Regions from separate parts of the Mesobacillus sp. AQ2 genome, predicted to be linked through region 1. Evidence: riboswitches for the same ligand, from Rfam matches in the RefSeq annotation. Region 1 holds a riboswitch; each other region holds the start of a gene.
What was found. A riboswitch is a leader RNA that binds a small molecule or an ion and turns the genes downstream of it on or off. The one in region 1 is predicted to bind S-adenosylmethionine.

Region 1 (4,863 bases):
AAGGAATCATCGCAAGGAACCCCGCTCCCATAATCGCCAGCGAAATAGCCGCTAAATGTCTAGATCTATTATTTCGTTTTTCCATATATCTCCCTCTGTTACTGTTTGATTGAAATTTGTGTAATGTTTCTAGTTCTGGAGCCCCCAATGTGAATTTCGGAAAAAAAGTCTCTTCAATATTTTACCCAATTTATAGGGGAGAAAGCTATAAAAAAGGAAAAGTCCCAGGAGCATCGGCTGCTGGGACTTCCTTACATCATACTCTTACTTCATCCATTCTGGCTTTCCAAAACCTTTGAAATCATTATCGATGATTTTTTCAAACTCATCAGACTCGACGACTTCCTTGATGTCCTCTGCAAATTGGGCATCCTGGTCCTTTGTGTTAATGACGACACGGTTGCGATACTGGTCCGGCATGTTTTCAAGCTGAAGCGCAGTCAACAGATCCATTTTTGCTGCGAGGGCAAAGTTGCCGGGTACCGCTGACAGGTCGACGCTCTCAACAGCCCTTGGAAGCTGAGCTGCTTCGATTGGCTTGAACTGCAGGTTCTTGACATTATCTTTTACATCTTTTTCAGAAACAGTCAGCGGATCAGCATTAGGATCGAGTGTAATCAGGCCGGCATCCTCAAGGATCAGGAAGGCACGCGCAGCATTTGTTGGATCGTTTGGAATCGCGATGTCTGAACCCTCTGCGACTTCATCCAGTGAATTGAACTTCTTGGAGTAGATCCCCATTGGCGCTGTTGGTACAACAATTACTTCAGACAGTTCAAGATCGTGTTCTTTTGCAAAATTCTCCATGTACACCTTGTGCTGGAACAGGTTGGCATCAAGGTCTCCTTTTGACAAAGCCAGATTAGGCTGGATGTAATCGCTGAATTCGACCACTTTCACTTCATAGCCTTTTTTCTCAAGCAGAGGCTTGATGCCTTTTGTGACCATATCACTGTACGGTCCGGATGTCGCTCCGAATGTTACCTGCTTTTTGTCAGCCTTCGCATCGCCGCCTGAGGCTGAGTCACTGCCGCATGCAGCCAACAAGCTGATTGATAGAAGTAACAGTAAAGAGAATAATAATTTCTTCATTTTAAAATAACCCCCAATTTTTATCTTTTGTCTACTAATTTAGCAATCCTGTCGCCGCCAAACTGAATCAGCTGGACAAGGCATATCAGGATAATAACCGTCGTAATCATGATGGTATTGTCGTACCGGTAATAACCGAAGCGGATTGCCAGGTCACCGACTCCGCCGCCGCCAACGATCCCGGCCATTGCCGAGTATGCTACAAGGCTGATGATCGTGATGGTGATACCCTGGACGATTCCAGGCTTTGCCTCTGGAATGAGGACATCCTTGATGATCATCCACGGAGTCGCTCCGGTGGCCACCGCTGCCTCGATGACCCCTTTATCAATTTCGCGCAAGCTTTGCTCTACGATTCTCGCAAAGAACGGAATCGCCGCGACAGATAATGAAACAGATGCCGCAGTCGGCCCGATTGTCGTGCCGGCGATTAAATTCGCCAGCGGCAGCAGTGCGATCAACAGGATGATGAACGGAACCGAGCGGATCATATTGACGATAAAACCAGCAATAGTTTTAAAAAGCTGGTTCTCCAGGAACAGGCCTTTATCGGTGACAAAAAGAAGAACACCTGTCGGCAGCCCAACAATGATCGAGACAAGGATGGAGATGCCGACCATATAAATTGTTTCAAAGAATGCTTTATTCAGTTCCGGCAGCAGTGCGATCAGGTTATCAAGCAGCATCTTCAATCACCTCCAGATTTCTTGTCCTTGCTGCGATGTATTCAATGGCCCGGTCGATTTCAAGTGTCTCGCCCGAAACTTCCATAATGAAAATCCCTAGTGGGATTTCCTGAATATACTCGATTTTGCCGTGAAGGATGTTTCCCCTCACCTTGAATTTCTGGAATACATCCGAGATGACCCCCTGCTCGGCAATCTCGCCCTGGAAATAAATCTTGATCAATTTGCCTTCCCGCTCCTTCATCAGTCTTTCCGGCAATTCGAATTGTAGGATGGAGTTGACGAAATCCTTTGTCAGCGGCTCCTGTGGATTGGCAAAAACATCGTAGACATTTCCCTCTTCAATGATTTTTCCATCTTGCATCACAGCCATTCGGTCACAAATCGTCTTGACCACTTCCATTTCATGCGTTATAAGCACGATTGTGATTCCTAACTCTCTATTAATCTTTTTTAGTAAAGATAAAATAGAGCGGGTCGTGCTTGGGTCAAGAGCAGAGGTTGCTTCATCGCAGAGCAGGACGGATGGATTATTCGCCAGCGCCCTGGCTATGCCAACACGCTGTTTCTGGCCGCCGGACAGCTGTGCAGGATAGACGTCTTTCTTGTCGGAAAGGCCCACCATATGTAAAAGCTCTAGCACTCTCTCATTTATCTCTGTTTTCGGAGTGCCGGCAGCTTTTAGCGCAAAAGTGATATTTTCGCTGACTGTCTTTGCACTTACAAGATGGAAATGCTGAAAAATCATCCCGATTTTCAACCGGGATTTCCTTAAATCGCCCTTGCCTAAAGAGGTTAGCTCCACACCCTCAATAAAAACCTCTCCCGATGTCGGCTTCTCAAGGAGGTTCAGGCATCTAAGCAAAGAACTTTTGCCTGCGCCGCTGTATCCGACAATCCCGTAAATTTCGCCCTTTTCTACTTTTAACGAAACATCGTCAACGCCTGTCACCGATCCCTTTTTCGTGTCATATACCTTGACCAGATTCTTCACTTCAATCATTTTTGCACCCCCATTTTCACTCAATAAAAAAAGCCTCTTTCATTCAAAGAAAGAGGCATCGTAAATATCTATACGACTTATCTTTCAGAATGAAACCATTCTGTAGGAAGTGGCACCTTTCCATAAAGGAGGTTGCCGGACGTCATCGGGCCTAATCCCTCAGTCTCTCTTGATAAGTAACTTATTAAATTCATTTTGATAATTGAAATATTAAAACTCTCTGAAATATTTGTCAACAGAGTTTTTTAGTCTTTTTCAGGTTGTAATCGCTTACATCATTGGGGCTGTAAGAGAATTTATTTTCAAAAAGAAAAACCCTTGTTTACGCTAAAACAAGGGCACCATAGACGAGGGCACCGGCTATGACATACGCCGGGTGTACCTTCAGTTTTTCCATCAGGACGAAGCTGATGCCGCCAATCAGGATGGTCTGTGTCAAACCGACACCTTCATAGGAGGAAAAAAAGAAATCATAGGTCATGACTCCCAGGAGCACCGCAATGACTGGCCGGACAACGATTGTCAGCCTTTTGACACGAGGAGAATCCTTGAATTTCATCAACAGTCCTAGCAGACCGATCATCAGAATCAGCGATGGTGCCACGGCTGCAAACACACCGACAATGGCGCCGAGGATTCCGCCTTCTGAATAGCCGATATACCCGGCCATCTTCGTCGCAATCGGCCCCGGGAGTGCATTGCCCATCGCCAGGACTTCACTGAATTCATTGACCGTCATCCAGTCATATCGGTCGACGACTTCATTTTCAATCAACGGGATCGAGGCCGGCCCTCCGCCATAGCCTAAAATACCAGGAATGAAAAAGGCCAAAAATATTTGGAAATAAATCATTTCTGCTCCCCTCCCATTTGTTTCTTTTCAATTGGAGAAGAGTCTTTTTTTATTAAAGCGCCAAGCAGCAAAATGAAAATCAAGATTGCCGGATGTATATTCAAGATCTGGAGGAGCACCAGGCTGGCAATCAGCGCAATAGCTGTCCTGGCCCAGCCAAGCTTCGATTTACCCGATTTCTTAATGAAGTCCCATGTCAGGACAGCGAGCATGACGGCAACAACCGGTACAACAGCATCTGCCATTCCTTTTACCCACGGCTGATCCTTGTATGAGTTCAGAGTCGTAAGCAGGATAATCATCAGGATAATCGTCGGAATCATCGTTGCGGCCAGGGCATTGACCATGCCCAGGATCCCGCCCACACGATAGCCGATATACCCTGCCATTTTCGTCGCGATCGGACCGGGGAGCGCATTTCCCAAAGCCAGAATATCACCGAACTCATCAGAGTCCATCCATTTATACTTATCTACCACTTCCTTATGTACGAGCGGAATCGATGACGGCCCGCCGCCATAGCCAAGGATTCCCACGCGGAAAAATGCCAGGAATAAATCTTTTTGTTTCAACACTTCACCTTCTCTTCTGTTTTTAGCCCTATGCAGTCTCTTTCTATAATTCTTATTTCTTTTATTTTATTATAGACTCATATATTGGAAACTGCATGTAAATTAAAGGGATCATATCACCGTCGGGAATCATTTATCATAATTTCCGCCATTTTATATGCACTGATTTACTGCGCAACTCATTATTTTGGCGATTTTTTCATTTTTTCGAACACTTTTTAGATTATTTCGACCAAATTTCCGGATATATCGACCACATTTTGGATTATTTCGACCACTTTTTCAAATAATTCGACCAAGTGTCCATTTTGCTCCATAAAAAAAGTACCACAGCTCCAGGCCATGATACTCTTATAATCATTTATTAAACTTAAAGATAGAAACAGATTCATTCAACTCATTGGTCAGTTTCCTTAAGTCTGTTACCTTTTTCGAAAGGTTGCCGAATGCCGATAATTGTTCCGTTGTGGAGGCTGAAATTTCTTCACTTCCAGCTGCTGTTTCTTCGACGACGGCACTGATGGATTCAACATTGTGCAGGACCTTGGCTCCCAGTTCCTTGGAGGCTTCCATTCCGCTTACAAGCTGGGTGATTTTTTCAGAGATGCCGCTGACTCTGGCTTCGATATTTTCAAAAGCTGACATTGTCAGGTTCAT
Region 2 (4,863 bases), 1.9 Mb from region 1:
GTGCACAGGAAGCCTTGGAGTACGGGATTATTGATAAGATTATAACACGGACATAGTGATGTAAGGGCTGCTCTGGCAGTCCTTTTTTGTGCAAACACAAGGAAAATAAGAGATTGTCGACTGAAATTAAAACAAAAAATAGAGACCTTTCACTATAATTTTATTCAAGATTGAATAAATATTAAAAAGGACACTTTTCCTTAGGTAACTAGAAGAGCAAAATCATGCTCCTCTCTTACAAATAATATAAAAAATCAAATAAAGGAGGAAGTCATGTGCAGAACACGCCTGAAGTAAAGGCTGGCAAACAGCCGGAACTACCATTATCAAACCTGAGTATGATTAAGTTTTTTCTGTTTAGTGCGATTGGCATATTCATGTTTTTTGTTCCAATTGCTGTGGGCGGGAAATCGTCAATCCCGCTTGACCACTTAGTGACCTGGATTAATACCACTTTTTCTGCAGCAGTTCCGTATTACGCATTTATTGTAATTTTATTTGGTGCCATCTATCCTTTTTACAGAAAAACTTGGAATAAGAATTCGACGACTATGATTTTTTCGTTTCTGAAAGTAATTGGAGTTATAGTAGCATTAATGATGTTGACAGATGTTGGGCCAGCATGGCTATTTGAACCTGGGATGGGACCTTTCCTATATGAAAAGCTGGTTATTCCGGTTGGAGTCCTGGTTCCGATTGGTTCCGTTTTTTTGGCATTGCTTGTCGGCTATGGCCTGCTTGAATTTTTTGGTGTCCTTCTGCAGCCAATCATGCGGCCAGTCTGGAAGACTCCTGGAAGAGCTGCGATTGATGCAGTTGCATCCTTTGTTGGAAGCTATTCAATCGGACTGCTCATTACTAACCGGGTGTTCAAGGAAGGCAAGTATACGATCAAAGAAGCAACCATTATTGCGACCGGCTTTTCTACCGTATCTGCCACGTTCATGATTGTAGTCGCAAAAACGCTGGGATTAATGGAAGTATGGAATACGTATTTCTGGACGACACTTTTCGTTACATTTATTGTAACCGCCATCACAGTCAGGTTGCGTCCATTAAGGACGATGAGTGACGAATACTATGAGGGAAAAGGTGTTCCAGAGGAACCAGTGACGGAGAACCGTCTCAAAACAGCATGGGGAGAAGCTATGCTCGCAGCGAACAAAGCACCCTCCCTGGGGAAAAATATACTGGATAACTTGCGCGATGGAATGATCATGACAATGGGGATTTTGCCGTCCATTCTATCTGTAGGTCTGTTGGGTCTTGTTTTAGCAGAGTTTACTCCTGTATTCGATTTGATTGGCTATATTTTCTACCCATTCACATTGATACTCCAGATTCCTGAACCCATGCTGGCAGCCAAGGCATCTGCTATTGAAATCGCCGAAATGTTCCTGCCTGCCATGCTTGTAACAGAGGCGCCAATGGTAACAAAGTTTGTCATCGGCGTAGTTTCAGTTTCAGCCATAGTCTTTTTCTCAGCACTGATTCCAAGCATAATGTCTACAGAAATTCCAATCAGCCTGAGAAAATTGGTGGTCATTTGGATTCAGAGAACAATCCTTACACTTATCATTGTAGCGCCGATCGCACACCTTTTATTCTAATAAGGAACTTATTCTATGAGCTGCAAAGCAGCTCATTTTTTATTTTTTTATAGAACTGATAAAGTGAAACTGCTATAATCGATTTTATATTTAAAAAATTCAGAGGAATCAACTTCCATGAGAACAACATGAATCATTGAACAGTAAAGGGGAATGTCCATGAATATTTACGGATCAGAAAAGATCAGAAAAATGACTTCGAGCATTTTTCAGGAAGTAGTAGACAGGAAGCAGATGGCATTGTTGAATGGCAAGGATGTCATTGACTTAAGCATTGGCAGCCCGGATTTCCAGCCGCCGGCATTTGTGATGGAAACACTGGCGAAATATTCAATGGATCCCGGTAAATATGGATACACATTAAAGGGCATCGCCGAGTTTAATGAAGCAGTAAAATATTTTTACAGCCAGCGGTATTCTGTCGAGCTTGATGAAAAAACAGAAGTATTGCAGTTGATGGGTTCACAGGATGGACTTGCGCATTTGGCGACTGCCATAGTTGACCCGGGTGATTATGTACTGGTCCCAGATCCAGGGTATCCAATCTACGAAGCTAGCGTTACGATTGCTGGAGGGGAAATTTATCCTATGCCGCTGTTGGAGGAAAATAAATTTCTTCCTCAGTTAAATGAGATTCCAGAGGAAGTATTACAGAAAACAAAAATGATGATATTGAGCTATCCGGGAAATCCTGTCACTGCACTTGCTGACAGAGTCTTCTTTGAAGAGGTAGTTGAATTTGCAGGGGTACATAATATTCTAGTTGTCCATGATTTTGCATATTCTGAATTGATTTATGACGGAAATCCTCAGATTAGTTTCCTTTCGGTACCAGGGGCTAAGGAAGTTGGCATTGAGTTCAATTCGCTTTCAAAGACCTTCAATATGGCTGGCTGCCGTATTGGATACGTCGCAGGCAATTCGCAGGTCATCAATCTTCTGGCATCCTTCAAGTCACATATTGATTATGGAGTATTCTATCCTATCCAAAAGGCAGCAATCGCTGCTTTGACTTCTGACTATTCGTTTCTTGGCGATCAGCTAAAACTGTATGAGGCACGACGGGATGCTTTAGTATCCGGTTTCAGGAACAGCGGATGGCAGGTAGCCAATTCTCCGGCAACGATGTTTGTCTGGGCTAAAATCCCTGATGGATGGAAGTCTCGCGAGTTTGCCTTCAAGTTGATTGAAGAGGAAGGGATTGTTGTGGTTCCGGGTGACGCCTTTGGGCAGCAGGGAGAAGGCTATGTCAGAATAGCTATGGTACAGCCTCCAGAAAGACTGGAAGAAGCTGCACAGCGTGTGAATAAGTTTTTGCTGGGGTTTCCGGTAGGAAGTTAAAACTTATTTCGAGAAACGAATTGACATTTAAACAAATTTAGAATATTATCACTTTAATGAATTAAAACTTAATAAGAATGTCTTCTTATCAAGAGAGGTGGAGGGATAGGCCCTGCGAAACCTCGGCAACAGGTTCTCAATGAATACTGTGCCAATTCCTGCAGACAATTTGTCTGAAAGATGAGAAGGGAGTATAAAATGGCTCTCTTCTTTTTGAAGGGAGCTTTTTGTTTTAGGAGGCTATTAATTGGTCTCCAAGTTTTTGGTTTAAATACCGACTTAACAGGTTGGTAAAGTAGAGATTGTGATTGGGCAGAGGAGAGAGAAGTATGAAGTATGGATTTTGGCTGCCGATTTTTGGCGGATGGTTAAGAAATGTTGAGAATGAACAAATGCCAGCAACTTTTGATTATGCAAAGAAAGTGATCCAGTCAGCAGAAAAATGGGGATATTCCACTACATTAATTGCCGAACTTTATTTGAATGATATAAAAGGTCCTGAGCATGACTCACTTGAAGCGTGGACAACCGCTGCTGCTCTGGCATCAGTAACCGAAAAAATCGAAATCATGTCGGCGGTGAGGCCGGGATTCCATAACCCGGCAGTTACGGCAAAAATGGCAGCGAACATTGACCAGATCAGCAATGGCCGCTTTACTCTGAATGTCGTTTCAGCGTGGTGGGAGGAAGAAGCACGCCAGTACGGCGATATTTTTACCGAGCATGATGAGCGGTATGACCGGACGCACGAATTCATTGATGTACTGAAAGGGCTTTGGAGTGAACAGAACTTTTCATATGAAGGCAAGTACTATCAACTAAAGGATACGAAGCTGTTTCCTAAACCAGTTCAGCGTCCAAATCCGATCTTATATGCCGGCGGAGAAAGTCTGAAGGGAAAGCAAACCATTGTCGAGAACTGCGATGCATATGTCATGCATGGCGGAACGGTTGAAGAGATTGAACAGAAAATTGCAGAGATGAAAAATCTAAGGGCCGCTACATCAAATCCTGAACTGTCAGAGTTCGGCATGGCCGCTTACGTTATTTGCCGGGACACCGAGGCTGAAGCATTCGCGGAGTTGGAACGAATTACTTCTGTAAAAGAATCCAGTGCCTATGCCGGGTTCAAGGACTTCACCAGCAAATCACAGCTGGAGCAGCAAATCCAGCTTCAGGATTATTCGGTGTCAAACCGAGGATTGCGCCCTAATTTGGTAGGTACACCTGACCAAATTGCCGAGCGGATTTTACAGTATGAAGAAGCAGGTTTGGGATTGCTCCTGCTGCAATTCTCGCCACAACTGGAAGAGATGGAGAGATTCGCGAAACAGGTCATGCCGCTTGTGGAGGTAAAAAGAAAGCAGCTGACAGTTTGATAGATAAATAAACTTAAGGAGATGAAGATCATGAGCGAAGTTTATATCATCCATGAAAACAGTGAATGGACTGTCCATTTAACAAAACGCCTGGAGGAGCTGGGAATACCTTTTGAAGAGTGGCATCTGGATGAAGGGCTGCTTGATTTGTCAAAGGAGCCTCCAGAGGGGATCTTTTACAGCAGAATGAGTGCTTCTTCCCATACAAGAGGACATCGGTTCGCACCTGAATATTCCGCTCAGGTTTTAGCCTGGCTGGAGGCACATGGCCGGAAGGTGTACAACGGATCAAGGGCACTTGAACTGGAAGTCAGCAAAGTGAAGCAATACCTTGAGCTGAACAAGCATGGGGTAACGACTCCGCGTACTATCGCCACCGTTGGAAAGCAGCAGCTGCTGGAAGCGGCAAAACCATTTGAGGGAAGAGCCTTTATCACGAAGCACAATCGAGCTGGAAAAGGGCTTGGCGTGCAGTTGTTTCAATCTATTGAAGCACTTAAGGCATATGTGGAGGGCCCGTCGTTTGAGGAACC
Region 3 (4,863 bases), 1.5 Mb from region 1:
TGCGATTCATACTGCCGGCAAAACCAATCCATCTTTAACTGGTACAAATACCGTTGGATCTGGTGTCGGAGTACTGGGTGACCAGAAATCATTGAACACTCTACTTTCAAATGGTTCTTATTACCTGCAGGACAATACTCGTGGAAACGGCGTTTTCACATACGATGCTAAAAACCGTCAACTAACTCCTGGTACCCTTTGGGCCGATGCGGACAATAATTTGAATGCATCATATGATCGTGCAGCAGTGGATGCTCACTATTATGCAGGTCTGACATATGATTACTATAAAAACAAGTTTGGCCGGAATTCGTATGACAACAAAGGAGCAGCACTGAAATCCACAGTTCACTATGGCAGAAGTTACAACAATGCTTTCTGGAACGGACAGCAAATGGTTTACGGGGACGGTGATGGCACAACCTTCATCCCTCTTTCCGGAGGTCTTGATGTTGTGGCGCATGAATTGACTCACGCTGTGACAGATTTCAGTTCTGATCTGGTTTACCAGTACGAATCAGGCGCACTGAACGAAGCGATTTCCGATATCTTCGGCACACTCGCTGAATTCCATGACAACAGAAATCCTGATTTCGAAATCGGCGAGGACATCTACACACCTAACACGGCTGGTGACGCGCTGCGCTCAATGAGCGACCCAACTAAATACGGCGACCCTGATCACTATTCCAAGCGTTATACTGGAACTTCTGATAATGGCGGAGTCCACACAAACAGCGGAATTATCAACAAAGCAGCCTACCTTCTTAGCCAGGGCGGCACACATTACGGTGTGACGGTTTCAGGAGTCGGTACTGAAAAAATGGGTGCAATCTTCTATCGTGCAAACACAGTTTATTACACATCTTCAACAAACTTCAGCCAGGCACGTGCAGGAGCTGTACAAGCTGCTAAAGACCTTTATGGGTCAACTTCTCCAGAGGTCGATGCAGTCAATAAAGCTTTTGAAGCAGTAGGAATAAATTAATAGCTTGATATTCAGTCAGACTGGCTCTTGTTTTAAGAGAGCCAGTCTTTGTTATGTATCTCTTTTGAAATGCAGTTACTTTCCGATTGAGGTCAAAGCCGCATTGGTGCCCTCTTTTAAAGATATCCTGAACTTTTGGTCACCCATAACCACTTGTGGTGCTCATTTTTATAGAATTGCTGAATTTTAGGTTACCAATCCTCCCTGTTATCCCTCATAATCCTCCAATTAAGACAAAATCCTTTTTGTGATACAAGTCATAATCGATAAACGCTTTTGATGGTCATCATACCGCCGTGATTTTCCCCCAATTACTTCACCGCTTTAAATAAATGATTGACAATCTTCTATAACAGCGTTAATATTTAGAGAAATTTAATAATTCAATTTTATTTAATCTTATCGAGAGAAGCTGAGGGTCCTGGCCCTATGAAGCTTCAGCAACCTTCAACATTGTTGAAAAGGTGCTAATTCCAGCAAGTTTTTAAAAACTTGGCAGATAAGAAGTTGGCTGATATTTTAAAAGTCTTCTTCTTTAGAAGGCTTTTTTGTTTTTAATTTTTATTTTCGCAATTACGCTGGTAGTTTACTAGTTTAAATGCGAGGATTTAAAACAAACATTGCCTCCTGCCTCCTGCCGAAAAATTAAGGAGTGAGTATATTGGTGAAAATTGATACGAAGTTAGCACAGCTTGGCAATCGAAGTGAATCTGCAACTGGTGCAGTCAATCCTCCTATTTATTTAACAACAGCGTACCGTCACGAAGGGATCGGCCAGTCCAGCGGTTATGATTATGTTCGCACCGGCAACCCGACTCGCGAAATTTTGGAAAAGGCGATTGCCGATCTTGAAGAAGGTGACCGAGGATATGCCTGCAGCTCGGGAATGGCGGCAATTTGGACGATTCTTACGTTATTCCAGTCTGGAGATGAATGGATTGTCTCAAAAGATTTGTACGGAGGTACTTACAGACTACTTGAGCAGGGGTTCAAAAAGTGGGGATTACATAGTACGTATGCGGACATGTCGAATTTAAATGAAATCAAACAAGCCATCAACCAAAATACGAAGGCGCTGTTTGTGGAAACGCCGACAAATCCGTTGATGGAACTGGCTGATATCCAGGCCATTGCGGAGATTGCCAAAGAGAACGGGATACTGCTGATCGTGGATAATACCTTCTACACTCCCCTTCTCCAAAAGCCTTTGACTTCAGGCGCAGATATTGTGATCCACAGTGCCACGAAATATCTTGGCGGCCATAATGATGTGCTTGCAGGTTTGATTGTTGCGAGGGGTGAAAAAATTTGTGATTCCCTCTCCCTGCATCATAATGGGGGCGGAGCGGTGTTGAGCCCTTTCGATTCCTGGCTACTTCTGCGCGGCATGAAGACATTGTCATTAAGGATGGAGCGGCATGAGCGGAATGCCAGAGCACTGGTTGAATTCTTGGAGAATCATGATTCTGTAAAGGATGTCCTTTATCCAGGCAGAGGCGGAATGATTTCATTCCGAGTACAGTCTCCTGCCATCGTCAATCCATTTTTGAAAAATCTATCCACAATCACTTTTGCTGAGAGTCTTGGAGGCGTTGAAAGTTTCATTACCTACCCGGCTACTCAGACACATGCGGATATACCTGCAGAAGTCCGTGAAAAAACAGGTGTTTGTGATAGGCTCCTGCGATTCTCTGTTGGAATTGAGAATCACGAAGATTTAATTGATGATCTGGAAGCGGCTTTTAAAAAGGCATATGAGGAGGCTAAAGTTAAATGAGCCAACCATATACCTTCGAAACCCAGCTGCTGCATAATAGATATAAGGTGGATCCTGCAACTGGCGGAGTGAGTGTTCCAATCCAGCATGCTTCTACCTACCATCAGCCTTCGATTGATCACTTTGGAAAATATGATTACAGCCGCAGCCTCAACCCTACCAGGGAAGCACTCGAGGATATAATCGCTGAATTGGAGGGCGGTGTAAGAGGATTTGCCTTTTCATCAGGAATGGCTGCGATTTCAACTGCATTTATGCTGCTTTCGCAGGGAGATCATGTGGTCATCACCGAGGATGTTTATGGTGGTACATACAGAATGGTAACACAGGTTCTGAATCGTTTTGGAATTGAACATACGTTTGTGGACATGACAGACCTGGATGCCGTGGAACAGGCTGTCCGCCCTAACACTGCATTGCTGTATGCAGAAACACCTTCCAACCCGTTGTTAAAAATAACGGATATTCGTGCACTTAGCTCAATTGCCAAAAAGCACGGAGCATATACTTTTGTGGACAATACCTTCATGACTCCCTACCTGCAGCGGCCATTGGATTTAGGAGCCGATATCGTGCTTCATAGCGCCACAAAGTTTCTGTCCGGCCACAGTGATACCGTTGCTGGCCTGGCTGTTGTAAAGGATGAGCAATTGGCAAACAGGCTATATTCACTTCAGAACTCCTTCGGCGCGGTCCTCGGAGTCCAGGATGCCTGGCTGGTGATGAGAGGAATTAAGACATTATCTGTAAGAATGAACCAATCCCAGGACAGTGCTAGAAAGATTGCACAATTTCTAAAAGGCCAGCCTTTGATCAAAAATGTATTTTATCCTGGACTGGCAAGTCATTCACAGTCGGATCTTCAATCCCAGCAGGCGGGTGGTCCAGGAGCTGTCCTTTCATTTGAGTTTGGAAATGAAGGCCTCCTTCCTGGATTTATTGATTCCGTTAAGTTACCGGTTTTTGCAGTCAGCCTTGGGGCTGTAGAGTCTATCCTCTCTTATCCTGCAAAAATGTCACACGCAGCGATGCCGCCGGAGGAACGCAAGCTAAGAGGAATAGGTGATGGTCTTCTCAGGCTTTCAGTGGGGCTTGAAAACGCTGATGACTTGATTTCTGATTTCCAACAGGCTTTGTACGGATTAGAAACGGCAGCTGCATATAGGGAGGGATTATCATGAGTTTCCTGAAACGTATGGAAAATGAAATTTTGATAGCGGATGGTGCAATCGGTACCCTACTCCATTCCTACGGAGCAGGTACCTGTTTCGAAGAGTTGAATCTCTCTCAGCCAGAAGCGATTGTAAAAATCCATAAAGCCTATATGAACGCTGGAGCCGACCTGATCCAGACAAATACTTATGCTGCCAATTATATAAAACTCGAAAGATATGGACTTGAAGACCAGGTGAAGGAAATCAACAGCGCTGCCGTCCGGCTCGCGCGTCAGGCTGCTGGAAGCGAAGCATATGTCCTTGGCACGATGGGAGGCAATCGCGGAATCAGGCCCTCGGCCATCCCCATCGAAGAGATCAGGAGAAGCTTCAGGGAGCAGCTCTATTGCCTGCTTCTTGAAGGCGTGGACGGACTGTTGCTTGAAACTTTTTACGATATGGAAGAAATCGAGACAGTACTTGAAATTGCCAGAAAGGAAACAGATTTGCCGATCATTGCCCAGGTGTCTCTCCAGGAAATTGGCATCATGCAAGACCAGACCCCTCTTCAGGAAGTTTTCGATAGACTGGAGGAGCTAGGTGCCGATATTGTCGGGCTTAATTGCAGATTAGGTCCCCACCATATGATTTCAAGCCTTGAACAAATTGAGCTTCCGGCAAAAGCGTTCTTATCTGCGTATCCAAATGCTGGTTTGCCAGCTTACACAGATGGAAAATTCCATTATGAGGGAGACCCAGAATATTTCAGGAAATCCGCCCGCAGCTTCCGTGATCAGGGCGTCAGGTTAATTGGCGGCTGTTGCGGAACCACCCCTCAACATATTGAAGCATTAGCTGATGAGTTAAAAGGATTACAGCCAATAACGGATAAGCAAATAGCCGCGAAAAAAACCAGAGTTTTGGTCGCTCCAGTAGATGTTAAA
Region 4 (4,863 bases), 1.9 Mb from region 1:
CAGATTGGAGCTGACCGATTCTGCTACCAGGACACCTTCCTTACGGCGCTCTTCCGGAACCAGCGCCATTCCGCTTTTTACTGCCGCATGCGGGCTCGTCAGTTTGAGTTCTTTTCCATTAAGCCTCACTGTACCGCTTACGGTTTGTGACGCGCCAAAAAGCGCTTTGCACAGCTCCGTCTTCCCGGCACCGACCAGGCCGGCAATCCCGACAATCTCCCCTGCATTTACATGGAATGAAGTGTTTCTTACTTTATCCCCATCCGATAGGCCTGCCACTTCAAGCAATTGATTACCGAATGTATTGGATCTTGCCGGAAACTGATCTTCCATCCGCCGCCCAAGCATATATTCAATCACCTGCGGTGGATCTACTTCCGCAGTTTCCCTCTTTGCAATGAACTCGCCATTCCTCATGATCGTAAGCTCATCGCATAATTCAAAGATTTCCGGCATCCGGTGGGAAATGAAAATGATCCCTACATTCCTTCTAGCCAAATCGCGGACAATCCGGAACAGTTCCGATGTTTCGATATGGCTGAGCGGAGCGGTTGGTTCGTCAAGGATCAGAAATGAGCAATTGCTTGAAATCGCGCGAGCAATCAAAACAAGCTGTTTTTCCGCGAGCGTCAGTTCCCCGGCAAGCTTTTTAACAGGCAGCTTAAGGTTCATGCCTTTAAGAATGTCTTCTGCCTGCTGAAACAACTGCTTCCAATTCATCCAGTGCCTGTTGTCCAAATTCTGAACCGTTTGATTGAGCATGATATTCTCGCCCACTGTAAGCGACGGGATGATGGCTGTATCGACCTCCTGGTAGACTGTCTGGATTCCGAGCTTTTGCGCATGTGCTGGCTTCCTAATTTCCGCATACTCGCCATCAAACTGGATTTCTCCCGTGTAATGATCATGCGCGCCGGAAAGCACCTTCATCAATGTAGACTTGCCTGCGCCGTTCGCGCCGATCAATGCGTGGATCCTGCCAGTTTCCGTATTGAAATCCACACCGTTCAGCGCCCTTACGCCGGGAAACTCAATACTGATGTTTTTCATTTCAAGTATCATCCGTGTTCCCCCTCCCTTCCATTCTGCAAAGCAGACACTCTCTTTTGTTTGAGAGTGTCTGTCTTGTTTCTCTTAACTGGAAAAAATCGCACAGAATTTCTAGTTCGCTATAAAAATTAGAATCTCGCTATATAATCGAAAAAGTCGCTATATAATTGGAAAACTCGCTATATAATCGAAAAAGTCGCTAAAAAAGTCGTTATAAAACTTATCAGACAACCCTTTCAATGGTTATTTCTTATAGTGATCCTTCAATTTTTTCATCCAATCTTCTAAAAATGCATCCGATTTGCCCCATTCGTCGATGATTTCTGCGAGGTTGGCCATGTTAACTGGATTTTTTGACTGCTGAAGCTCTTCCTGTGATATCAGTGAGGCTTCAAGGTCATAAGCTGCAGGTGTTTCTTCGCCAGCCAGCTTTTTCGCCAGCAATCTCATATTCACTTCACCAATCAGCTTCGGATCAACGGCTGCTGTGTATTTCCATGGGCTGCCTTCTGCCTGGATTTCCTGAAGGTCAGCATTGGAAACATCAATTCCGTAAATCTTGATTTCATCGCGCCCTGCTTCCTTAATGGCACGAGCTGCGCCAATCGCAAATGCATCCCATGTCGCGAAGATCGCATCAATTTCTCCTTTTGGATGTTTGTTCAGCATCGCTGCCACTGCATTCTGCGTTTGTACACTTGTATCGGCTGCGGCAACTCCAAATCTCTCAACCTCTTTGATTCCAGGGTTTGCCTTCAGCGTTTCCTGATAAACTTTATTTCTTCTGACCATTGGCGGGAAGCCATCGACCCAGAGGTAAACGATATTCGCTTCACCATTTTGGTCCTTCACAAGCTGGTCGAGTGCCTGGGTTGCCAGTGCTTCGTCATCCTGGGAAGTAAGTGTTACACCTTCAACCTTGGCAAGGTCAGGATTCGAATCGAACGTCACGACACTTTTGCCCTTATCCGTCAATTTTTTTACATCATCTACAGTTGCTGCGTCATCACCATGTGAGATGATGAATCCGTCATAGTCCTGCTGCAGCCCCTGGTTGATGGCGTCATGGAATTTTGCTGTATCTCCATTAGCAGTAAAGACGTCCACCTTGAAGCCAAGCGCCTCGCCTTCAGCCTTCGCTCCGGCTAAAAACTGTGCAGTATGATCATCTCCGCCAATCTTGCGGATGACTTTGATTTTGACTTCCTCACCTTTTGCAAAGCGCTCCGGAACTCCCTCAACAGGACCGCTTACCGTCTTCGTTTCTCCTCCGCCGCAGCCCGTCAGCAGCAATGCTGAGGCAACCGCCGTTAAAAACACCTTTTTAAATCCAACTCTTTTCATCTGCATTTCCCCCTTAATGTGTCTGCTCAGCTAACCCAAATAAAAAAACCTCTCCAGAAAAGAGAGGTTTCGAACGCAAAATGATGAAAAGGTCAGATTCCTCTCTTATCTTCCAAAACATATCGTTTTGCAGGATTTAGCACCAATTCCTGATGGAACGGTTGCCGGGCGTCATAGGGCCAGTCCCTCTGCCACTCTTGATAAGAGAATTTCGTTATTAAATTAATCTGGCAAATTGATAAACTTTACTTTAAACTCCTGTAATCATATTGTCAATACTATTATGAAAATTAAATTTATATTCTTAGAAAAGCGTCTCAAAAAAAAAGAAGACCCCCAAATCCGGGAATCTTCTTTTCAAAATCAACCTCTGCCCGCTGCGGTCATCCATTCAGACTGACGAAGTTTCACTTCATAAAGCGTCAATGGATCGCGGTACAATTCCGGGTTGACTCTCAATTTTTCCAATTCATTTTTACCGTGTTCGATTTCGTTCTTAGCTTCTTCTACAGATTCTTCTAGAACGATGAAAGGCTGTTTGAAGAACAAGTTCACATCGCGTTCAATCGATTTCTCGAAGATCTCGAATTGCTGCAGGAATTTCTTGGCGATGGTTACGCCAATTTCATAATAATCCTCTGTCTCCAGATAGGATTTATACCTGTTATAAAGCATCGTATTGTTTTGCGGCAGGACGCCAAGCAGCTTTCCGGCGCTTTTCAGGAAAAAGGCTTGAGGGGTCGAACGGTTCATGATGTTGACCTTTTCATAGTGAACCCCATTCGTCATCCGGTCCGCATCACGGCGCCAGTCATCAAGTACCCTGAAATCACAGTCAAGACTGATCCTTTCTTCTCCGTACATCGAATTAAAGCCCTCTGCCATTTCGTCCAGATAATTCTGGCTCTGGTCAAACTCATCTTTCGAAAATTGGATCCAGTCATTCAAATCGGAATGGAATTTTGGCAATACCGTTTTTTCCAGATATTCTTCGATTCGCTTGTTCATTTCCTGATCCATTTCCGAATGGATTTTACCAAAATCACTATCCTCCGTCACCAAGTCAGAGCAGCTGCGCAGTAATTCTGGAACCTTCTCGATGATTTCCGCACGCGTCTCATCCTTGATTTTACGGAATGACTTCTGGATGGAGCGGGACTTTTCCTCTTCAATATCGCCTAACTGATTGATGGCACCATTCAGCTTGCTGACCATTTCCTCATTCCAGCTGATGGACTCCATATGGTTATTTTCGAGTTCAACCCGCTTATCGAGCAAATACGTGATTGCTCGTCTGACAAAGAACTGCAGTTTAGCAGTGCGTTCCTGGTCAAGATCGACTGCGTTTCTAGTTGTTTTAATAAAATTGGAGAAATCCTTCAGCTGCTGGGCATTATCGTAATTGGATGAGAAGGCGAACATTTTTGCATCCGGATAGTATTGGCTGACCTCTGCCCATGCCTGGTCAAAAACTTCCGCTGCTTCCTGCTGTCCGTATATCACATCAATCTTATTCAACAGGAAGTGAATGTTCAGATCCGGGAAAAACTCTGATATTTTCCCGAGTATCTCCCTTTCTCTTTCCGTAAAAGGATCACTCGCATTAAGAACGAACAGCAGACTATCGGCAAATCTCAAGTAATTATAGAGCGGATGCCTATCATAGTTATTGCGGTTGACACCCGGAGTATCAATCAACGCCAGGTCATGATCGCGCAGGAATGGGAAGTCTGCCTTGAAATCAATGATGGTTTCATTCTTATGATTCTTGCGGCTGACACCTGCTGCCTCCTTGAAGTCCTCAATATCCGTGATCTGTCTTATTTCCGTATCAGTTATTTCATGGGCTGCCGGGTTTTCCTGATCCATGAAACGGATGACCGCTGCAGTCGGAGCAGTAAGCAATTTTTCGCCCACGACCGTGTTGACGAAGGAAGACTTTCCATTGCCTGACACGCCGGCGACCAGCATATTATGGACATTGGACTCGTGTAACTCCTGGACCATCCACTTAATCTTGTTGCCAACCTCAATCCCGTGCTCTTCTGCCCATTTGATGATCGACTCGAACAACATCATGCTATCCTTATAGCCATCATGGTACTCATTCGAGTTCAGGACTAATGTCTCTGCATCATGTATCGCCGAAGCCGTAATCGATCCTGGAAATACCTCATTCCAGGCAATGATGGATGACGCTGCGACAAGGCTGTTCACCGGGCTTGTTATTTTCAGCCAGTTGGTCAGCAATTCCGGGATCAGCGGCGATATTTCCTTGATCAGCATGTCTCCATTAATCAATTCGAAATAGCTTTCCTGATAGACCGCTGAAAGCTCTGTCCAGCCATCTCTCCTGTTTCCGTCCATCCCGCTGAATAATTGATTGAATTCCCTTAACCATGCCATGTAGGTGCTCTCGTTCCGGTAGCTTTGCCATAAGGATACAGCGAGCTGTTCAAACCGGCTTCT

Region 2: it holds a riboswitch for S-adenosylmethionine, as region 1 does, so the genes downstream of both, QNH36_RS10505 (LLM class flavin-dependent oxidoreductase) here and QNH36_RS20185 (methionine ABC transporter ATP-binding protein) in region 1, are expected to answer to the same signal.
Region 3: it holds a riboswitch for S-adenosylmethionine, as region 1 does, so the genes downstream of both, QNH36_RS12370 (methionine biosynthesis PLP-dependent protein) here and QNH36_RS20185 (methionine ABC transporter ATP-binding protein) in region 1, are expected to answer to the same signal.
Region 4: it holds a riboswitch for S-adenosylmethionine, as region 1 does, so the genes downstream of both, QNH36_RS05615 (sugar ABC transporter substrate-binding protein) here and QNH36_RS20185 (methionine ABC transporter ATP-binding protein) in region 1, are expected to answer to the same signal.

What each region holds. Positions count from the first base shown of each region.
Region 1 is NZ_CP126080.1:4,008,363-4,013,225, forward strand. It holds gene QNH36_RS20170 (DUF445 domain-containing protein) at 1-85, opposite strand, end outside; gene QNH36_RS20175 (MetQ/NlpA family ABC transporter substrate-binding protein) at 265-1,092, opposite strand; gene QNH36_RS20180 (methionine ABC transporter permease) at 1,113-1,778, opposite strand; gene QNH36_RS20185 (methionine ABC transporter ATP-binding protein) at 1,768-2,781, opposite strand; SAM riboswitch class I at 2,856-2,960, opposite strand; gene QNH36_RS20190 (chromate transporter) at 3,104-3,634, opposite strand; gene QNH36_RS20195 (chromate transporter) at 3,631-4,206, opposite strand; gene QNH36_RS20200 (methyl-accepting chemotaxis protein) at 4,564-4,863, opposite strand, start outside.
Region 2 is NZ_CP126080.1:2,104,221-2,109,083, forward strand. It holds gene clpP (ATP-dependent Clp endopeptidase proteolytic subunit ClpP) at 1-56, shown strand, start outside; gene QNH36_RS10495 (YjiH family protein) at 339-1,610, shown strand; gene QNH36_RS10500 (LL-diaminopimelate aminotransferase) at 1,770-2,951, shown strand; SAM riboswitch class I at 3,034-3,138, shown strand; gene QNH36_RS10505 (LLM class flavin-dependent oxidoreductase) at 3,281-4,330, shown strand; gene QNH36_RS10510 (ATP-grasp domain-containing protein) at 4,361-4,863, shown strand, end outside.
Region 3 is NZ_CP126080.1:2,462,029-2,466,891, reverse strand. It holds gene QNH36_RS12375 (M4 family metallopeptidase) at 1-988, shown strand, start outside; SAM riboswitch class I at 1,385-1,494, shown strand; gene QNH36_RS12370 (methionine biosynthesis PLP-dependent protein) at 1,650-2,765, shown strand; gene metC (cystathionine beta-lyase) at 2,762-3,946, shown strand; gene QNH36_RS12360 (bifunctional homocysteine S-methyltransferase/methylenetetrahydrofolate reductase) at 3,943-4,863, shown strand, end outside.
Region 4 is NZ_CP126080.1:1,131,601-1,136,463, reverse strand. It holds gene QNH36_RS05620 (sugar ABC transporter ATP-binding protein) at 1-1,062, opposite strand, end outside; gene QNH36_RS05615 (sugar ABC transporter substrate-binding protein) at 1,294-2,394, opposite strand; SAM riboswitch class I at 2,497-2,601, opposite strand; gene QNH36_RS05610 (dynamin family protein) at 2,758-4,863, opposite strand, start outside.